2 linked regions of the Methylomagnum ishizawai genome follow. Each later gene encodes a partner of the first gene's protein in a complex. Links are inferred from orthologs where the notes say so. Each region holds a gene or a part of one and is shown in the gene's direction. Other genes may lie near its edges. The genes, in order: accB and accD.

Region 1 (10,379 bases):
ATGGGCGACCAGCTTGTTGTAGACGTTCCAGGAGTTGACGAAAAAGGCTTCGGGCGTGTTCATACGGGGTGTCTTGGGTGGGTTGGGTGGGGGTTGTGGGAGCCGGGGCGTCCGCCGGGACGACCACGAAAGAGCCGTGGATCATCCCCATCCAGCAGCTCCAGGCGATGACGCCGCTACGCTCCGGCGTGAATTCGATCAGATTGTCGCCGGGCCGGACCTCGAATTCCAAGCCCAGCGTGGGCACCATGATCCTGCGGTTGCATTCGGTGATGTGCTGGCCGACCACGGTCCAGCGTACCGGGACGCCTTGTTTCAGCACGAAGCGGTTGGGGTGGTAGCCCTGGGCGTCCACTTCCATGCGGATGGCTTGGTAGCCTTCGGGATGGGTTTCCGCCGCCGGGGCCGGTAAGGAATCGAACCGTTGCTCGGCGCGGAGGGCGAGGCTGCGGAAATCGTAGCCGCTGCCGGTCATCAGCAAGCCCCGGTTCAACATCATCACCCCCAGGGCCACCACCAGGAAGGCCGACGCCTTCAACACGCCATGTGTGACCCGTCCCGACACCGCCCCCGCCAATAGCCCGAAGCCCAGCATCACCGGCAGCGTGCCCAGCCCGAAGGCCAGCAGCAGCTTGGCCCCCTCCAGGAAATCCCCGGTCCCGGCGGCCATGACGTACATGGCTTGCAGCGGGCCGCAGGCGATCATCAGGCCGTTGAGCAGGCCGATGGCGAAGGGGCTGGGGTGTTTTTTGCTTTCGATGCTGAGGAAGCGGGCCAGGAACCGGGGCATCCTGAGACCGATGCGGTGCAGGCTGGGAAACCAATCCAGCATGTTGATCCCGAACAGGATCAAGAACGTCCCCGCCGCCAGGGCGGCATAGCCCCGGATCATGGGGGTGAAGGCGATGAACGAACCCAACAGCCCGAACAGCCCGCCGATCAGGGTATAGGACAAGGTCTTGCCCAGCCCGTAGGCGGCATGTCCCAGCCAGCGGGCGCGTCCGGGTTTCTGGGCGGAGCGGGCGGTATAGCCCACCACGAAGCCGCCGCACATGCCGATGCAATGGAAGCCGGTGAACAAGCCCACCAGGAACAACAGGCCATAGCCCATGCCATGCTCGAATTGCGGCAGGCGGAAACGGTCGGCCAGGTCGATCCCCACGGTCGTTAGCCCGCCGATGCCGGCCAGGGCCAGCGCCACGCTTGCGAGGCGTCCCAGGTTGCGCCAGACCGGGCGCGACCGCTGCCGCGGCGAACAGCCGTAGCCCGCTTGTTCGACGGCGGCGGCGATGAGGGCCGGGCTGGTGCGGGCGGCGTCGAACAGGACTTCGAGCGTGCCCGTGTCGTAGTCGGCCTGGGCCAGCCGCACGCCGGCGACCTTGAGGGCCGCTTGTTCGATGATGCCGGCGCAACCTTGGCAGTGCATCCCTTCGATGGTGAGACGCTGGGTGGGCATGGAGATGTCTCGCTGGGCGGTGGGGGGCGGGAAGGACGGGCTGGTTCTGGCGGCGCGGTCCAGGAGGCCGCCGTCCCGGCGGGGCGATATGGGTGTCGTGGCCCGGATGGGGGTGCGACCGAATCCGGGCCACCGGGTGGCCGACCCGCGCCGCTCAGTCCCGTTCCCGTTTGAATTCCCCCTCAATGACCCGCTGGCCTTGCGGCGGTTCCGTCCCGTCGCCCGGCAGCACCACGAACTTTTGCAGCAGATAGCCCGCCAACTTTTTCCGGCTCGCCGGAATCAAACAGGCCAGTCCCAGGATATCGCTCAGGAATCCCGGTATCACCAAGAGCAAGCCGCCCAGGGCCACCAGCCCGCTTTCCAACATTTCCAGGGCCGGGGTTTCGCCCCGCGCCAGGGCGCGTTGCACGTTCATCCAGGTCGATAAGCCCTGCGAGCGCAACAGCGACATTCCCAGGCCGGCCGCGCCCAGCAGCAGGGCCAGGGTCGCGACGAAGCCCAGCGCCCCGAACAGCTTGATTAGAAGGTAAAGCTCCAGGAGCGGCAGGGCCACCACGGCGGCCAATAACCATTGTCTAATGTCCATCCCATCCTCATACGGTAAAATTCGGGAAAACCCAGGACTTTTTGCCATGTCCACCGCATACTGTCTAGTTTTCTGCACCTGCCCCGACGCCGATAGCGCCGGGACGTTGGCCGACGCCCTGGTCGCCGAGCGGCTCGCGGCCTGCGTCAATATCCTGCCCGGCCTGGTTTCGGTCTACACCTGGGAAGGCAAGACCGAGCGGGCCTCCGAACACCTCCTTGTGATCAAGACCGAAGCCGCGCTCTATCCGGCCTTGGAAACTTTCATCCAATCCCGCCATCCCTACGATGTCCCCGAGATCGTCGCCCTGCCCGTGGCGCGTGGCTCGGCTCCCTATCTGCACTGGATCAGCACATGCCTACATCCTCCCGAAGAACCATGATCTCGAACCCGCCGTCCATCCGCCGCCTGGGAGCCTGGGGCGGCTTTTTTGTGCTGTGCCTGTGGTGCGTGGGCGCGGCCTGGGCGCTGGAAGGCAAAGACCTGTTGCCGGCCGAACAGGCGTTCCGGAGCGCGGCCCGGATCGAGGGCGACGCCGTGTTGTTGGATTGGGAGATCGCCGAGGGCTATCACCTCTACCGCAAGAAATTCAAATTCGCCACCCAGACCCCAGGGGTCCAATTGGGCGAGCCGGTGTTGCCCGAAGGCAAGCTGAAACACGACGAGATTTTCGGCGAGATGGAGGTTTACCGGCACCATGCCCAAATCCGTCTGCCGGTGGCGCGCCAAGAGGGCGGGGCGCAAGCCCTGGCTTTGGAGATGAGCGTGCAGGGCTGCGCCGATGCCGGGGTGTGCTATCCGCCGCTCAAACGGACGCTGCGCTTGGATTGGCCCGCGCCACCGCCGTTGAATGTCGCGGCGGCGTCGAATTCGGTGCTGGGCGGGGCGCTCCATGCCTTGGGGCTGAAAACGGGTTCCGGCCAGGATGAACTATTGCCCGCCGAGCAGGCGTTCCGGTTCTTCGCCGAGGTGAAGGACGATCATACCCTGTGGCTGCATTGGCAGATCGCCGACGGCTATTACCTCTACCGCGAGAAGTTCAAGCTCGCCCTGGCCGGGACGCCGGGCGTCACGCTGGGCGATTACCAGATTCCCCCTGGCGAACCCAAGCACGACGAGGAATTCGGCGATGTCGAGGTGTTCCACAAAACGGTGGCTTTCGCGCTGCCGCTGGTGCGCGGCGCGGCCCAACCGCTCAAACTGGCCTTGAAGGCCGGGTTCCAGGGGTGCGCCGACCGCGGCGTGTGCTATCCGCCGATGAACCAGACGGTCGAGTTGCCATTGCCCGCCGCCGGTACGGTTCAGGCCGGCGCGGAAACCACGCCCGCGCCCGGAGCCGCCCCCGCCGGCGAATGCGAGATGAAATCCGCCGCGGGTTTCGTCGAGGACGCGCCGCAGTCCGAGCAGTGCCAGATTTTCTCTTCGTTGCAAAACGATTCGCTGTGGCTGACGGTGGCGAGCTTCTTGGGGATGGGCTTGCTGCTGGCTTTCACGCCTTGCGTGTTCCCGATGATTCCCATCCTGTCCGGCATCGTGGTCGGCCATGGCCATCATCTGACCACCCGCCGCGCTTTCTTCCTGTCGCTGAGCTACGTGCTGGCTTCGGCCTTGGCCTATGCGGTGTTCGGGGTGTTGGCGGGGCTGTTCGGCGGCAATCTGCAAGCCTTGTTCCAGGAGCCCAGGGTCATCATCGCCTTCAGCGCGGTGTTCGTGGTGCTGGCCTTGTCGATGTTCGGCTTGTTCACCCTGCAAATGCCCGGTTTCATCCAGGACCGTGTGGTCGGTTGGAGCAACCGCCAGCATGGCGGCACGCTGGCGGGCGCGGCGGTGATGGGGGCGCTCTCGGCCTTGATCGTCGGGCCGTGTGTCGCGGCCCCGCTGGCCGGCGCCTTGATCTATATCGGCCAGTCCGGCGATTGGGTGCTGGGTTTTTGCGCCTTGTTCGCGCTGGGGCTGGGGATGGGGTTGCCGCTGCTGGCCATCGGGGCTTCCGCCGGGAAGCTGCTGCCCAAGGCCGGTATCTGGATGAATTCGGTGAAAGCCGTGTTCGGTGTGGGTTTGCTGGGTATCGCCGTGTGGTTGTTGGCGCGTATCCTGCCGTCCGCGGCTTCGATGTTCCTGTGGGCTTTGCTGCTGATTATCCCGGCGATGTATCTGGGGGCGCTGGATACGCTGCCGCAGCCCGCTTCGGGTTGGCGCAGGCTGTGGAAGGGCGTCGGGATCGTGATGCTGGCCTATGGCGTCCTGCTCTTGATCGGCGTGGCCGCCAACACGGGCGATCCCTTGCAACCCTTGCGCGGTTTGCAGGCGGTCGCGGCGGGCGGTACCGGGACGGCGGCCCCGCAATCCCTGGAATTCCGGCGGGTCAAATCGGTGGCCGAACTCGACCGCGAAATCCAGAAGGCCCAGGCCGCCGGGCGTTGGGCGATGCTGGATTATTACGCCGATTGGTGCGTGTCCTGCAAGGAGATGGAGCGCTATACCTTCACCGATGCCAAGGTGCGGGCCGCGTTGGCCGATGTGGTCCTATTGCAAGCCGATGTCACCGACAACACCGAGGACGACACGGCCCTGCTCAAGCGCTTCGGCTTGGTGGGACCGCCGGCCACCTTGTTCTTCGGGCCGGATCAGGAGGAGCGCAAGGCGTTCCGGGTGGTGGGCTATATGGACGCCGAGAACTTCGTGGAGCATGTGCGGAAGGTGGTGCGCTGATGACCGGCAAAGTGTTGTATCCATTGATCGCGGTCGCCGCCTTGCTGGCCGGTATCGCCACCCAACACTGGCTGGCGTCCCCCACGGAACCCATCCTCGAACCGCCGCTGCACGATCTCGCGGGCACGCCGCACGCCTTGGCCGAATGGCGCGGCAAGGTGGTGGTCCTCAACTTCTGGGCCACTTGGTGCCCGCCATGCCGGGAGGAAATGCCGGAGTTCTCGCGCTTGCAGCAGGAACTCGGCCCGCAAGGCTTGCAATTCGTCGGGGCCGCCATCGACGACCCGGAAGAGGTCCGTAATTTCCTCAAGGACAACCCCGTCGATTATCCCATCCTGCTCGGCGACGAGCGCGTGCCGCATTGGGCCGACCAACTCGGCAACCACCTGTCGGTGTTGCCGTTCTCGGTGGTGTTCGACCGCGCGGGGACGCCGGTCGCCATCCATACCGGCGGCTTCGAGCGCCAGCAAGTCATCGATCTCGTCCGGCCCTGGCTGGAAACCCGGCCCTGAGTTCCGCGCCGAAATCCTGGGTTATTTGCACCAACTGCCGCGATCATCGCGGAAAATCCGGCTTCATGGACAAGATTTGCCGGTTTCGGCAAAATACCCGCGCTTTTTCCCTTACAATGCCTTTAACCGGAGGTTTTCCCGTGGCGAGCATCTTGGTCCTGAACGGCCCGAACCTGAACATGCTGGGGGTCCGCGAACCCGAGGTCTATGGTCGGCAAACCTTGCAGGACATCGTGGATCGGCTCGCCAGGATGGCGGAAACCCGCGGCCACCAACTGGACGCCTTCCAGAGCAACGCCGAGCATGAATTGATCGAACGCATCCACCGCGCCTACCATGAAAAGGTGGATTTCATCCTCGTCAATCCCGCCGCCTATACCCATACCAGCATCGCCCTGCGCGATGCCTTCCAGGCCACCCGCATCCCGTTCATCGAGGTCCACCTCTCCAACATCCATGCGCGTGAGCCGTTCCGCCATCATTCCTATCTGTCCGATATCGCCCAGGGCGTGATTTGTGGGCTGGGCGCTTCCGGTTATGGCTTGGCCCTCGAGGCCGCCTTTCAAACCCTAGAGCAAGGTCGATAACACCATGGATATTAGAAAAATAAAAAAGCTGATCGAAATGATCGGCGAGTCCGATATTGCGGAAATCGAAATCCGCGAGGGAGAGGAATCGGTCCGTATCAGTCGGCAAGGCTCCCAAGCGGTCGCCGGGCCGCAATACATCCCGATGATGCAGCCGGGGATGCAGCCCATCGCCTATCAGCCATCGCCAGCGCCGGCCGCCACCCCGGAAGCCCCGGCGGCGGGCGAGGGCGACCGCATCACCGGGCACGTCGTCCGCTCGCCCATGGTCGGCACCTTCTATCGTTCGTCGGCTCCAGGGGCCAAGGCTTTCGTCGAGGTCGGCCAGCGGGTCGAGGCCGGGGAAACCCTGTGCATCATCGAGGCGATGAAAATCCTCAACCAGATCGAGGCCGACAAGTCCGGCACCGTGGCCAAGGTCATGGTGGAGAACGCCCAGCCCGTGGAATATAACCAGCCGCTGTTCGTCATCGAATAAGCCGCCCCCACCCCAAGGTTATCTCCATGCTCGGTAAAATCCTCATCGCCAACCGGGGCGAGATCGCCCTACGCATCCTCAGGGCTTGCCGCGAACTCGGCATCAAGGCCGTGGCCGTGCATTCCGAGGCCGACCGCGACCTCAAGCATGTGCGCCTGGCCGACGAATCGGTGTGCATCGGCCCCGCGTCCTCGAAGGAAAGCTATCTCAACGTGCCCGCCATCATCAGCGCCGCCGAGGTGACGGATTCGGTCGCCATCCATCCCGGCTACGGCTTCCTGTCGGAAAACGCCGATTTCGCCGAGAAGGTGATCCAGAGCGGCTTCATCTTCATCGGTCCCCGGCCCGACACCATCCGTATGATGGGCGACAAGGTCGCCGCCATCGCCGCCATGAAGAAGGCCGGCATCCCCTGCATCCCCGGTTCCGACGGTCCCCTGGGCGACGACCACGAGACCAATATCAAGATCGCCCGCCGCATCGGCCTCCCGGTCATCATCAAGGCGGCGGGCGGTGGCGGTGGCCGCGGGATGCGGGTGGTGCATAGCGAGGCCAACCTCCACAGCGCCATCAACCTGACCCGTGGCGAAGCCGCCGCCGCCTTCGGCAACGATATGGTCTACATGGAGAAGTTCCTGGAGAACCCGCGCCATATCGAATTCCAGGTCATCGCCGACAGCCATGGCAACGTGGTGCATCTGGGCGAGCGCGATTGCTCCACCCAGCGCCGCCATCAAAAGGTGATCGAGGAAGCGCCCGCGCCCGGCATCGACGAGTCCAAGCGCCAAGCGATGGGAATGCGCTGCGTCAAGGCCTGCCAGGAAATCGGTTATCTCGGCGCGGGGACTTTCGAGTTCCTCTATCAGGATGGCGAGTTCTATTTCATCGAGATGAACACCCGCGTCCAGGTCGAGCATCCCGTCACCGAGATGGTCACGGGCTTCGATATCGTGAAGGAGCAATTGCGGATCGCGGCGGGCGAAAAGCTTTCCATCCGCCAGGAGGATGTGGTCCTGCGCGGCCATGCCATCGAATGCCGCCTCAACGCCGAGGACCCCAAGAGCTTCATGCCCAGCCCCGGCTTGATCGAGCAATTCCACATGCCCGGCGGCCCCGGCATCCGGGTCGAAACCCATATCTACAATGGCTACAAGGTGCCGCCATATTACGATTCGATGATCGGCAAGCTCATCGCCCACGGCGAGGACCGCGCCAGCGCCATCGCGAGGATGCGGACCGCGCTGGCCGAGATGGTCATCGGCGGCATCCGCTGCAATATCCCCTTGCTGCTGGATATCATCAACGACGCGGCGTTCGAGGCGGGTGGGCAGAACATCCATTACCTGGAGCAGAAACTGGGGCTGAAGCACTGATGTGGCAGCAATTCGCCGTCGTCGTCGACGAAGCCGGGGCCGAGCCGCTGTCGGACCTGTTCATGGACCTCGGGGCGGTGTCGGTCGGTTTCGAGGACGCGGGCGACCAGCCCTTGTTCGAGCCGAAGCCGGGCGAGACGCCGCTGTGGAATCGTACCCAGGTGGTGGCCTTGTTCGAGGAGGGCGCGGACGAAGCGGCGGTCCGCGCCGCCGTGGAAGCCCGCTTCGGCGGCGCGTTGCGCGAGTGGAAAGCCTCCGTCCTGGAAGACCAGGTGTGGGAGCGGGCGTGGTTGGAGCATTTCAAGCCCATGTCCTTTGGTAAGCGGCTGTGGATTTGTCCCACCAGCTACGAGCCGCCCGCGCCCGAGGCGGTCAATGTCTGGCTCGACCCCGGCCTCGCCTTCGGCACCGGCACCCATCCCACCACCGCGCTGTGCCTGGAATGGCTGGACGGCCAGGAGGTGGCCGGAAAGACCGTGCTGGATTACGGTTGCGGCTCCGGGATACTCGCCATCGCCGCCTTGAAACTGGGCGCGGTCCTGGCCCATGGCGTCGATATCGATCCCCAAGCCCTCACCGCCAGCGCCGACAATGCCCGCAAAAATAGCGTGGAAGCCGGGCTGGAACTCTATCTGCCCAAGGCGCTGCCCGCGCTGGAAGCCGATATCGTGCTGGCGAATATCCTGGCCGGTCCCCTGGTCGAATTGGCCGACGCCATCCTGGCGCCTTTGCGGCCCGGCGGCGGCCTGGCCTTGTCGGGCATCCTCGCCACCCAGGCCGACACGGTACGCGCCGCCTACGCCGACCGGGTCGAATTCGCGCCGACGCTGGTGCGGGAGGATTGGGCCTTGCTGTCCGGCGTCAAGCGGGCCGGGTGATGACGAAGCGGTTCCGGTGCCCGGCCTGCCAAACCGAGTACCGCATCGGAACCCAGGAATTACGCGCCAGCCAAGGGGAAATCCTCTGCAAGCATTGCCATACCGCCTTCAACGCCTGGCCCCGTGCGTCGGCGCGGAACCAACTCGCGGGACCGGACCGGAACCCGACCGCCGCGCCGCCCCGCTTCGGGCACGGGCGTTTGGAAGAACTGGACGAGGCCCAGGCCTTTGGGAAAATCGACATGCCCGCCACCACTGACCGCATCGGGCGTAAGCCCCGCCCCAAATCCACCGGTTTCCCCGAACTGCCCGAACCGCTGCGCTGGGGAGCCGCCGCCTTGGGCCTATTGGCGCTGTTGGGCGTGCAGGTGTTTGGCTTCGAGGGCAAGCGTCTGGCCCAGAACAGCTATGCCCGGCCCGTGCTGGATAGCCTGTGCGCGACTTTCGGCTGCGAACTCGCGCCGTTCAAGGACACCGCCCATATCGCCACCCTGGACCGCGCTTTGAGCGCCAACCGGGACAGCAAGGAAATCCTCGATTTCCACATGGTGTTCGCCAACCAAGCGACCTTGCCGCAGGATTTCCCCGATGTCCGGCTGGTGCTGAACGCGCTGGACGGGCATCCGCTGGCCGAGCGGGTGTTCGCGCCGATGGATTACCTCCCGGACTGGCAGGAAGGCGCGGAGATGCCGGTCGGCAAGTCCTACGAAATCCGCCTGACCCTCGCCAAGCCCAGCCGGGAGGTGGGCGGCTTCACCATCGAATTCCGGTAATTCCGCGCCCGGTCACTCTATATCCACGCCCACATAGGGATTGTGGCGCATCTCCTCGCCGAAGGTGGATACGGGACCGTGGCCGGGAATGAACACCACGTCCCCGCCCAAGGGAAACAGCCGCTCGCGGATGGATTTCAACAAGGTGGCGTGGTCGCCCTGCGGGAAATCGGTGCGGCCTATCGAACCCTGGAACAGCACATCCCCCACCACCGCCAGCCGTTCGCCCCGGTGGAAGAACACCACATGCCCCGGCGTGTGCCCCGGACAATGCAGCACCTCCAGGGTTTCCCCGCCGAATTCCACCGTGTCGCCCTGGTCCAGCCAGCGGTCGGGCACGAAGCCCTTGACCTTGGGAAAGCCGAACATCTGGCTTTGCTGGGGCAGCAACTTGATCCAGAAATCGTCCAGCCGTTGCGGGCCTTCGACCGGGAGGCCCAGGCGCTCGGCCAGTTCCGCCGTGCCGCCGGCGTGGTCGATATGGGCGTGGGTCAGCAGGATTTTCACCAGCTTCACGCCCGCCGCGTGGGCTTCCTCCAAAATCAGGTCCAAATCCCCGCCCGGATCGATCACCACGCCTTGCAGCGTGCGCTCGCACCAGAGCAGGGTGCAGTTTTGCTGGAACGCGGTGACGGGGACGATGAGGGCTTTCATGGTGGCGGCTCGGCAAAAGGGGGAATGGTAGCGGATCGGGGCCGGTTTGGTCTTGCGGAGGGTGTGCGTAGAATGGGGCTTATTTCCACGGCGCGGCTGGGGAAAACCCCCGCCCACCGCCGGGCCATTCATGCGGGAGGGTGCCATGGTAGACCTGAAAGAACTCTTGATCCTCAAGGACAAGCTCATCAAGTCCAAGGACTTCAAGGAGCCTTGCGATTATTTCCTGGGCCATTTCGCCGGGCAGCCGGAGTTCATGCGGATGGGCGAGCCGGTCGATGGCGAATTCATGCGGCCCATCGTGGTGGAACTCGGCAACGCCCTGCTCAAGCGGAGGCCCGGCGAGGTCCGGCTGATGATGACCGAA
Region 2 (10,307 bases), 1.6 Mb from region 1 along the record:
CGGCTGGACCAGGAGGTGCCGCTGGACACCTCGGGCAGCGTGTTCGATGTGGTGGTGGGGGGCCTGGGCGGCATCGGCGCGACCCTGCGCCGCTTCCACAAACTCTCGCACCGCATCGGGGCCGAACCGGACCCCGCCGACCTGGCCGAGTTGGAAGCCTGCCAGCACGCCATCGAGGCCGCCGGGGCCTGGGATATCGAACAGCGCATACAGAACCTCCTGACCCGGCTGGGCCTGCCCAGCGACGACGATATCGCCTCTTTGTCGGGCGGCTTGAAGCGGCGGGTGTTGTTGGCGCGGGCCTTGGCCACCCAGCCCGATGTGCTGCTGCTGGACGAACCCACCAACCATCTCGACCTCGACGCCATCCTCTGGCTGGAGGAATTCCTGCTGGGTTGGCCCGGCACCTTGATCTTCATCACCCACGACCGGGTGTTCCTGCAAAAGCTCGCCACCCGCATCATCGAACTGGACCGGGGTCGGCTCACCGATTTCCCAGGGGATTACCCGACCTATCTGCGCCGCAAGGAGGAACTGTTGGAGGCCGAGGCCAAGCAGGAGGCCGAGTTCGACAAGAAACTGGCCCAGGAGGAGGTGTGGATCCGCACCGGGATCAAGGCCCGCCGTACCCGCGACATGGGCCGGGTCAAGCGCTTGGTGGAGATGCGGAAAGAGCGCGGCGAGCGGCGGACCAGGGTGGGGCAGGTCAATATGCTGGTGCAGCAGGCCGAGCGTTCCGGCAAGTTGGTGGCCGAGGCCGAGAACGTGGGTTTCGGCTACGCGGACCGTACCATCGTGCGCGATTTCTCGGCCACCCTCCTGCGCGGCGATAAGATCGGCATCATCGGTCCCAACGGCTGTGGCAAGACCACCTTGCTGCGCCTGATCCTGGGTCAATTACAACCCACCAGTGGCAAGATCAAGCTGGGTACGAACCTGGAAATCGCCTATTTCGACCAATACCGCGCCCAGTTGGACGAGGAGGCTTCGGTGATCGACAACGTGGCCCAGGGCAGCGACCGGGTCACTATCAATGGCCGCAACACCCACGCCATCGGCTATCTCAGGGATTTCCTGTTCAGCCCCGACCGCGCCCGCCAGCCGGTGAAATCTCTGTCGGGCGGCGAGCGCAACCGGCTGCTCCTGGCCCGCTTGTTCACCCAGCCGGCCAATCTGCTGGTGCTGGACGAACCCACCAACGACCTCGACGCCGACACCCTGGACTTGCTGGAAGAGCTTTTGACCGAGTTCAACGGCACGGTGTTGGTGGTCAGCCACGACCGCGCCTTCCTCAACAATCTGGTGACCAGCGTCTTGGTGTTCGAGGGCGATGGCAAGGTCAACGAGTATGTGGGGGGCTACGACGATTGGTTGCGGCAAAGGCCCGCGTCGGTGGCGGCCCCATCCCCGGCCAAGCCCGCTCCCGAAAAAACCGCCGCGCCCGCCAAATCCAAGAAAATGAGCTTCAAGGAGCAAAAGGAATTGGAAGGCTTGCCCGGGAAAATCGAGGATTTGGAAACCGAAATCGCCGCGTTGAACCAGCGCATGGCCGATCCCGGTTTCTACCAGCAAAGCCGGGACGCCATCACCCAGGCCCAGGCGCGGATGGCCGAGTTGGAGCAAGGCTTGGCCCTGGCCTACGAGCGCTGGGAAGCCTTGGAGGCTTTGCGGGAAGCGGCGGGATAGGCCGTGCGGATAGCGAGCGATTTCCTCTCCCGCCACGCCTACACCCTGACCTGCTGGCTGGTCTGGCTGGCGTTCATCCTGGCCCCCAGCCTGGACCCGCACCGAATCGGCCTGGGCTGGACGGCGGCCATCGCGCTCGGGGTGTTCGCCGCCATGTTGGGCTGCGTGTTCACCGTGGTGCGCCATGCCGACCATCTGGCCGATATCTTGGGCGAACCCCTGGGCACCCTGGTCCTGACCCTCTCGGCCACCGCCATCGAGGTCAGCCTGATGCTGATGATCATGTTGACCGGCCAGCAGAACCCCACTTTGTTGCGCGATACCGTGTTCGCGACCCTGATGGTCCTGCTCAATGGGCTGGTGGGTTTGTCTTTGGCGGCGGGCGGTTGGCGGCATCTGGAGCAGGAGTTCAACCTGCGGGGGGCGCTGTCGTTCCTGCATTTGATCGCGCCCCTGTCCCTGGTGCTGCTGGTCATGCCGAACTACAGCCGGTCCTCGGCGGGCCACACCCTCGCCCCGCAACAGGAGGGCTTCCTGGGGGCGCTGTGCGTTCTGGTCTACGCCGGTTTCCTGTTGTTGCAAACCGGCAGGCACCGCTCGCTGTTCGACCATCCGTTCAATACCCAGCAAAACGGCTTCGACGACAACCTGGGCGAGAAACCCGTGCATAAACTGCCCGCCGGGCCCGGCGATATCGCCCGGTCGGCGGCGGGGTTGCTGTTGTCGGTGGTGCCCATCGTGTTGCTGGCCGAGCATCTGGGCGGCTTCATCGATTTCGGCATCGAAACCTTGCATGCGCCGGGAGCCTTGGGCGGCTTGGTGGTGTCGGGCCTGGTGTTGGCCCCGGAGGGCTTGGGAGCGTTGCGGGCCGCGCTGGCCAACCGGATGCAGCGGGCGGTGAACATCTGCCTGGGTTCGGCCCTCAGCACCATCGCCCTGACCGTGCCCACCGTCTTGATCGCCGCCAGCCTGTCCAACCACACCCTGGAACTGGGGCTGGAAGGCATCGATCCCACCTTGCTCTACGCCAGCCTCTTGGTGCTGCTCATCACCCTGGTCAGCGGACGCGCCACCATCTTGCAGGGGCAGGCGCACCTGATGCTGTTCGTCGCCTACCTGTTCTTCATTTTCTATCCCTGAAGGCTTGTTGGAGTCCAAGGCTTGCCGTGGCGATGACGGGGTTTGTCCAAAGTCGGCTTTGGATTCCAGAACCACCGTTATGGGTTTGCTTCGTGCTCCGCAAGGGCATACCCTGTGTCACGCCTGCTCGACCTATCCCCAGGCACATCATCCCAAAAACACATTATGAGGAGGATATCCATGCGTAATCTCATGTTGAAACTGATCGACAAACTGGCCGGTTTTGGTTTGGACAAACTGGAACGCGCCCTCTTGTTCGGGGCCGGGCTGTGCGCGGTGCTGGCGCTCGCCACCGGCAGCGTGCGGCTGGACCTGAACTGGACCGCCTTCCTGTTCCGCTGGCTGCATGTCATTTCGGGGGTGATGTGGATCGGCCTGCTCTGGTATTTCAATTTCGTGCAAATCCCCTCCATGCCCAAGATTCCCGACGAACAGAAACCGGCCATCGGCAAGGTCATCGCCCCGACCGCGCTGTTCTGGTTCCGTTACGCGGCGCTGGCCACCGTGGTCACCGGTGTCGTGCTGGCCCTGCTCAACAGCTACCTGCTGGATGCCTTGCTGCTGGGCAAGTTCCAAGGGGGCCGGACCACCTATATCGGTCTCGGCATGTGGTTGGCGCTGTTCATGGCCTATAACGTCTGGAACATCATCTGGCCCAACCAGCAAAAGGCGCTGGGCCTGGTCCCGGCCACCGACGACGAGAAGAAGGCCGCGGCCCGCACCGCGATGTTGACCAGCCGGTTCAACACCATGTTCTCGATCCCGATGCTGTATTTCATGGTCGCGGCGCAGAATATCGCCTGACCGGTCCGTAGGGGCGGGCGCGGGGCTATGGTTCCGCGCCTTTTTTATGGGCGGGATGTCCGCCATCCTGGCCCGGATTGTGAGGAGCGTCACGTTTTCTGGGTGTGCTTGCCGTGCTGACTGGGGGTGGGGTGTCGCTATATTTTACGTTTTTACAGAATCGTTGGGGTAGGTGTATCAATCGTAACTGCCTTTGATTACAATGGGTTGGTGGCTTCCTCTGTGGGATCGCTTTGAGCGGTTGCGGGCCGTGGGAATATCCCGGTCCCCGAAAAACCACACAACCCTTGCTTCCCAATCCTTATCAAAGAACGGCAACCATGAAAAATTTGCTCACTAGCCTGATAGCGGCGGGCTTGTTGCTATCGACCCAGGCGGCCCATGCCACCCCCTTCCTCGAAAGCACCGGCGGCGATGCGGGGCCGCTGGCTTCCGGTTCCCCCAGAAACATCACACCGCCCAATATCGAAGTCGACGGCCAACTCGGCCCCGGCGATTATCTCGATGCCTATCGGTTCCATTTCGGTGGCGGTAGCTTGACGGTCAGTGTCGGCGGCGATGGTTTCTACGCGGACGCCTATATATTCGACGACGGTACCGGGGCGTTGGAGGCGGGGGGGTATATCGTCGGGTCGAATAGTACCTCCTCCCTGGGTTCGGGCAGCTTAACCCTGGGGGCGGGCGACTATCTGATCGCGATTGATTTTTCCGGCGCGAACCTTGACAACAGCCCCGCCGATCTCAATGCCCTTGTGTCCGACATCGTGGCCAACGCCGCTGGCTTTAGCGACCCCGAGTTGTTCGAGTCCCAAACCGGTTATTTATCCCCCAGGGATTATGTCGTCCTCTTCAGCGATCCGGTCGGTTACGCCGGCAGTGGCGGCGGCAGCGGTTCGGAAGTCCCGGTACCCGCCACCCTCTACCTGATGGGCTTGGGGTTGGCCGGCTTGGGGTTCAACAAGCGGCGCGGCTTGGGCCTCGCCCTGGCCTGATTCCGAAAAGCCACGCACTGGCGTTCCACTTGGCCCCTGGACGGCGGCGCGGGATTCCGCGCCGCCGTCCAGGGGTTTTCCGTCGTGGCCGGAAAGCCACCCGCGCCCCCGATGCGCTGGGCTGGATACCACGCCCATTCTTGATGCCGCTTCCGCCCACCCGCCCAATCTGGAACAATAGCGCCCCCGTCCCCCCGCTGTTTTCCCCATGCGTCTCGCCCTAGGCATCGAATACGACGGCTCGGCTTTCGCCGGCTGGCAATGGCAACCCGATAAACGCACCGTGCAGACCGCGCTCGACACCGCCCTGGGCCGGGTCGCCGACCGCGAGATCCGGGCGGTCTGCGCGGGCCGTACCGACGCCGGGGTCCACGCCTTGGAACAGGTGGTACATTTCGATACCGAAGTCCGGCGCAAGCCCTATTCCTGGCTGATGGGCACCAACACCCACCTGCCGGACGACGTGCGCGTCTTGTGGGTGCGCGAGGTGGTGGAGGATTTCCATGCCCGCTACAGCGCCATCGCCCGCTATTACCGCTACGTCATCCTCAACCGCCCCATGAAATCCGCCCTGCACCGGCGGCAACTGACTTGGCATTCCGCATCCCTGGATGCCGGGGCCATGCAGGCGGCGGCCCATTATCTGATTGGGGATCATGATTTCTCCTCGTTCCGTGCCCAGGGCTGCCAATCCAAGAGTCCCCGCCGCTATATGCATTTCATCCATGTGCGGCGCGAGGACGGCGATAGGGTGGTGGTCGAACTCTGCGCCAACGCCTTCCTGCATCATATGGTGCGGAACATCGCCGGGGTGTTGATCGAGATCGGTGCCGGCAAGCGCCCGCCGGAATGGGCGGCGGAGGTGTTGGCCGCCCGCGACCGCGCCCAGGGCGGTGTGACGGCCCCGGCCGATGGCTTATACTTGGGCGGCATTTGCTACCCCGAGCCGTTCGGCATCGCCCGCCATCCCATTTTCCAGCACCTTCCCGCCCATGCCCGCCGCTATACCCCGGACCGCGAGTGAACAAAATCCCGTACCCCTTCCACCGAACTCGCGTTAAAATCTGCGGCTTCACCCGACCCCAAGATGCCCTGGCCGCCGTGCGTTTGGGTGCGGATGCCCTGGGTTTGGTGTTCTATCCGCCCAGCCCGCGCCATGTGGATATTGAGCGGGCCCAGGCCATCGTGGCGGAACTCCCGCCTTTCATCACCGTGGTCGGTTTGTTCGTGGACGCGGCGGCGGCGCGGGTGGCGGAAGTCCTCGGGGCGGTGCGGATCGATTTGCTCCAGTTCCATGGCGACGAGGACGCCGGCTACTGCGGGGCGTTCGCCAAGCCTTACATCAAGGCCATCCGCATGAAGCCGGGTTTGGACCTCGTGTCCACGGTGGCGAAGTATCGGGCGGCTTCCGGCATCCTGTTGGACGCTTGGCACCCGGACGCCCAGGGCGGCACCGGCGACCGCTTCGACTGGGGCTTGATCCCGGCGGAGTTCGCCGCGACCCTGACGCTGGCGGGCGGCTTGACCCCCGGCAATGTGGCGGAAGCCTTGCGGACGGTGCGGCCCTATGCGCTCGATGTATCGAGCGGAGTGGAAGCGGGGAAGGGAATCAAGGACGCCGCCAAGATGGCGGCGTTCATCCAAGAAGTACACCTATTCGATAGTAAACAATATGCCGACGGAAGCTTATAACCTACCCGACGAACGCGGCCATTTCGGTCCCTACGGCGGCGTGTTCGTGGCCGAGACCCTCATGTACCCCATCGATGAGCTGAACCGGGCTTATCACCGCTACATGCAGGACCCGGAATTCCTGGCCGAGCTCGACTACGACCTCAAGCATTATGTCGGCAGACCTTCGCCCATCTACCATGCCGAGCGGCTGAGCCGCCATCTGGGCGGGGCGCAGATTTTCCTCAAGCGCGAAGACCTCAACCACACCGGGGCGCACAAGGTCAACAACACCGTCGGCCAAGCCCTGCTCGCCAAGCGCATGGGCAAAACCCGCATCATCGCCGAGACCGGCGCGGGCCAGCACGGCGTCGCGACCGCCACCGTGGCGGCGCGCTTGGGCCTCGAATGCGTGGTCTACATGGGCTCGGTGGACGTGGCCCGGCAAGCGCCCAACGTCCTCAGGATGAAGCTCCTGGGCGCGACCGTGGTGCCGGTCGAATCCGGCTCCAAGACCTTGAAGGACGCGCTCAACGAAGCGCTGCGCGACTGGGTCACCAATGTCGATAACACCTTCTACATCATCGGCACGGTCGCAGGGCCGCACCCCTATCCCGCCATGGTGCGCGATTTCCAGGCCGTGATTGGCCGCGAAGCCCGCCAGCAAATGCAGGAAATGACCGGACGCCAAGCCGATGCCTTGGTCGCCTGCGTCGGCGGTGGTTCTAATGCCATCGGCTTGTTCTATCCCTTCATCGACGACAAGGACATCGCGATGTACGGCGTCGAGGCGGCGGGCGACGGCATCGAAACCGGCCGCCATTCCGCGCCCTTGAGCGCGGGGCGTCCCGGCGTGCTGCACGGCAACCGTACCTATCTGATGGAAGACGAGGACGGCGAAATCATCGAAACCCACTCGATTTCGGCGGGGTTGGATTATCCCGGTGTCGGCCCGGAACACGCCTGGCTCAAGGATTCAGGGAGAGCCAATTACGTCAGCATCACCGATAGCGAAGCGATGGTGGGGTTCCACACCCTGACCCGGATGGAAGGCATCATCCCGGCCTTGGAATCCAGCCACGCCGTCGCCTACGCCATGAAACTCGCGCCCACCATGGCTAAGGACCAGCAAATCCTGGTGAACCTCTCCGGGCGCGGCGACAAAGACATCAACACCATAGCCCAACGCGAGGGAATCAGCCTGTGAGCCGCCTGACCGCCAAATTCGAGGCATTGCGACAAGCCCAGCGCAAGGCGCTCATCCCGTTCATCACGGCGGGCGATCCCACCCCGGAATTCACCGTCCCGGCGCTCCATGCCATGGTCGAGGCCGGGGCCGATATCATCGAACTGGGCGTGCCGTTCTCCGACCCCATGGCCGACGGCCCGGTGATCCAGAAGGCCAGCGAACGCGCCCTGGTCCACAAGATGGGCCTGCGCCGGGTGTTGGGCCTGGTCCGTGAATTCCGCGCCCAGGACGCCGAAACCCCCGTGGTGCTGATGGGTTATCTCAACCCCATCGAGGCCATGGGCTATGCCGCCTTCGTGGAACAAGCCAAGGAAGCCGGGGTCGATGGCGTCCTCACCGTCGATCTGCCGCCCGAGGAATCCTCCGAATTGCTGCCCTTGTTGCACGAGGCGGGCATCGATCCCATCTATCTCCTGGCCCCGAATAGCACCGAAGAGCGCATCCGCAAGATGGGCCAATTGGGCCGCGGCTATCTCTATTATGTTTCGCTGAAAGGCGTGACCGGCGCTTCCCATATGGACTTGGGCGAGGTCGAGCGCAAGCTGGCCGAAATCAAGGCGCTGACCCAGCTGCCGGTCGGCGTGGGCTTCGGCGTGAAGGATGCCCAAATCGCCGCCGCCATCGCCGCCTTCGCCGATGCCGTGGTCGTGGGTAGCGCCCTGGTCGGCAAGATCGAAGCCGCCGGAAACCAAACCGACCGTGCCCTGGCCGAGATCGTCGCCTTGCTGCAATCCATGCGCTCTGCGATGGACGCCGCCTCTTCCTAAACCCACACGAGAGTCAACCCCTTGAGCTGGTTTCACAAACTTGTTCCTTCGAAAATCCGCACGGAAGCCTCTACCAAAAGCACGGTGCCGGAAGGATTGTGGAGCAAATGCCCGAGTTGCAATGCCATCCTCTATCGCTCGGAGGTGGAGCGGAACCTCGAAGTCTGCCCCAAGTGCAGCCATCACATGCGGATCGGTAGCAAGAAGCGCCTGCACCTGTTCCTCGACCCAGGGAACCGCTTGGAACTCGGCGAGAACCTCGCCCCGCTCGATCCTTTGAAGTTCCGCGATAGCAAGAAATACAAGGACCGCCTGTCCCAGGCCCAGAAAGCCACAGGCGAAAAGGATGCGTTGAGCGTGGTCGCCGGGCAGTTGGAAGGGCGTCCCGTGGTCGCCGCCGCCTTCAATTTCGATTTCATGGCCGGGTCCATGGGGTCGGTGGTGGGCGAGCGCTTCGTGCGCGGGGTCAATCATTGTCTGGCCCACGGGATGCCTTTGGTGGTGTTCAGCGCCAGTGGCGGGGCGCGGATGCAGGAATCCTTGCTGTCCTTGTTCCAGATGGCGAAGACCAGCGCCGCCTTGGCCAAACTCGCCGCCGCCGGTTTGCCGTTCATTTCGGTGCTGACCGATCCCACCATGGGCGGGGTGTCGGCCAGCTTGGCGATGCTGGGCGATATCAATATCGGCGAGCCGGGTGCCTTGATCGGTTTCGCGGGGCCCAGGGTGATCGAGCAGACCGTGCGCGAGAAACTGCCGGAAGGCTTCCAGCGTAGCGAATTCCTGCTGGAACACGGGGCCCTGGACATGATCGTGGACCGCCGCGAAATGCGCGGCAAGATCGCGGCCTTACTCGACCTCTTGATGACCGGCAGGCCGTCCGTGGCGCAAAAGCCGCCCGTGGTCGAAGAACCCAAGCCCGAAATAGTCGCCACCGATGCGCCGCTGCCCAGTGGCGAACCCCAAGGCGACGTTTAAACCCATGCGTTTCACAACGCTGGCTGATTGGCTGGCTTGGCAGGAAACCCTGCATCCCCGCGCCATCGACATGGGGCTGGGCCGGGTGAGCCGGGTATTCGAGGCGATGGGCGGAAACCGCCGGGTTCCGTTCACCATCACCGTGGGCGGCACCAATGGCAAGGGTTCCTGTGTCGCCCTGTTGGACGCGATCCTCAGGGCGCAAGGCTACCGGGTGGGCACCTATACCTCGCCGCATATCCTCAAATACAACGAGCGCATCCGCATCGATGGCCGGATGGTGGGCGACGCGCCCATCTGCGAAGCCTTCGCCCGCATCGATGCCGCCCGTGGCGCAACCTCCCTCAGTTTTTTCGAGTTCGGCACGCTGGCGGCCCTGGATATCTTCGCCGACGCCGGTTTGGACGTGCAGATATTGGAGGTGGGCCTGGGGGGCAGGCTGGACGCGGTGAATATCATCGACACCGATGCCGCCTTGCTCGCCAGCATCGATATCGACCATCAGGAATGGCTGGGCCATACCCGCGAGGCGATAGGCTTGGAAAAGGCCGGGATTTTCCGTGCCGGGCGGCCCGCCGTGATCGGCGATCCGGCGGTGCCGGATTCGGTGCTAGGCTATGCCGAACAACAGGGCGTGCCCTTGCGCTGCCAGGGCCGGGATTTCGGCTACGAGGTTACCGGGCGGGGTTGGACCTGGCGGAGCGGAACCGCCCGTCTCGACGATCTGCCCCGGCCCGCGATCCCCGGCGAGCATCAACTCATGAACGCCGCGGCGGTGTTGGAAACCCTGCACCGGATCGCGGACCGGCGGCCGGTTTCGGTGGACGCCATCCGTGGCGGTCTCGCCGGGGTCAGCCTGATGGGCCGGTTCCAGTTTTTTCCGGGCGAGGTTCCCGTGCTGTTGGATGTGGCCCATAATCCGCAGGCGGTCGGGATGCTGGCCGGGCACCTCCGCCGGGAGTTCGCGGGCCGTAGAATCCATGCGGTGTTCGCGGTGATGCGGGATAAGGATATCGTCGGCAT

What was found.
Region 2: the proteins of accB (region 1) and accD are in contact, whole or in part, in a solved structure (PDB 8UXZ), measured with the Escherichia coli proteins. The link is inferred for Methylomagnum ishizawai from one-to-one orthologs.

What each region holds. Positions count from the first base shown.
Region 1 is NZ_AP019783.1:1,057,009-1,067,387, forward strand. What follows is about bases 4,605-7,597. They hold accB (acetyl-CoA carboxylase biotin carboxyl carrier protein), read left to right. Parts: upstream 4,605-5,860; coding sequence 5,861-6,334; downstream 6,335-7,597. Other genes in these bases: dsbD (protein-disulfide reductase DsbD), read left to right, coding at 4,605-4,757; K5658_RS04905 (TlpA family protein disulfide reductase), read left to right, coding at 4,757-5,269; aroQ (type II 3-dehydroquinate dehydratase), read left to right, coding at 5,410-5,856; accC (acetyl-CoA carboxylase biotin carboxylase subunit), read left to right, coding at 6,361-7,597. Also shown: K5658_RS04880 (class I SAM-dependent methyltransferase), read right to left, coding at 1-63; K5658_RS04885 (urease accessory protein UreH domain-containing protein), read right to left, coding at 1-1,456; K5658_RS04890 (FxsA family protein), read right to left, coding at 1,611-2,045; divalent-cation tolerance protein CutA, read left to right, coding at 2,092-2,427; more of dsbD, read left to right, coding at 2,424-4,604; more of accC, read left to right, coding at 7,598-7,707; prmA (50S ribosomal protein L11 methyltransferase), read left to right, coding at 7,707-8,585; K5658_RS04930 (zinc-ribbon and DUF3426 domain-containing protein), read left to right, coding at 8,585-9,358; K5658_RS04935 (MBL fold metallo-hydrolase), read right to left, coding at 9,371-10,012; K5658_RS04940 (hypothetical protein), read left to right, coding at 10,158-10,379. UniProt on the Escherichia coli protein: This protein is a component of the acetyl coenzyme A carboxylase complex; first, biotin carboxylase catalyzes the carboxylation of the carrier protein and then the transcarboxylase transfers the carboxyl group to form malonyl-CoA.
Region 2 is NZ_AP019783.1:2,684,633-2,694,939, reverse strand. The notes cover bases 7,387-10,307. They hold accD (acetyl-CoA carboxylase, carboxyltransferase subunit beta), read left to right. Parts: upstream 7,387-8,330; coding sequence 8,331-9,284; downstream 9,285-10,307. Other genes in these bases: folC (bifunctional tetrahydrofolate synthase/dihydrofolate synthase), read left to right, coding at 9,289-10,307; trpA (tryptophan synthase subunit alpha), read left to right, coding at 7,497-8,309; trpB (tryptophan synthase subunit beta), read left to right, coding at 7,387-7,500. Also shown: K5658_RS12150 (ATP-binding cassette domain-containing protein), read left to right, coding at 1-1,686; K5658_RS12145 (calcium:cation antiporter), read left to right, coding at 1,690-2,826; K5658_RS12140 (urate hydroxylase PuuD), read left to right, coding at 3,007-3,630; K5658_RS12135 (PEP-CTERM sorting domain-containing protein), read left to right, coding at 3,951-4,622; tRNA pseudouridine(38-40) synthase TruA, read left to right, coding at 4,831-5,646; K5658_RS12125 (phosphoribosylanthranilate isomerase), read left to right, coding at 5,652-6,314; more of trpB, read left to right, coding at 6,295-7,386.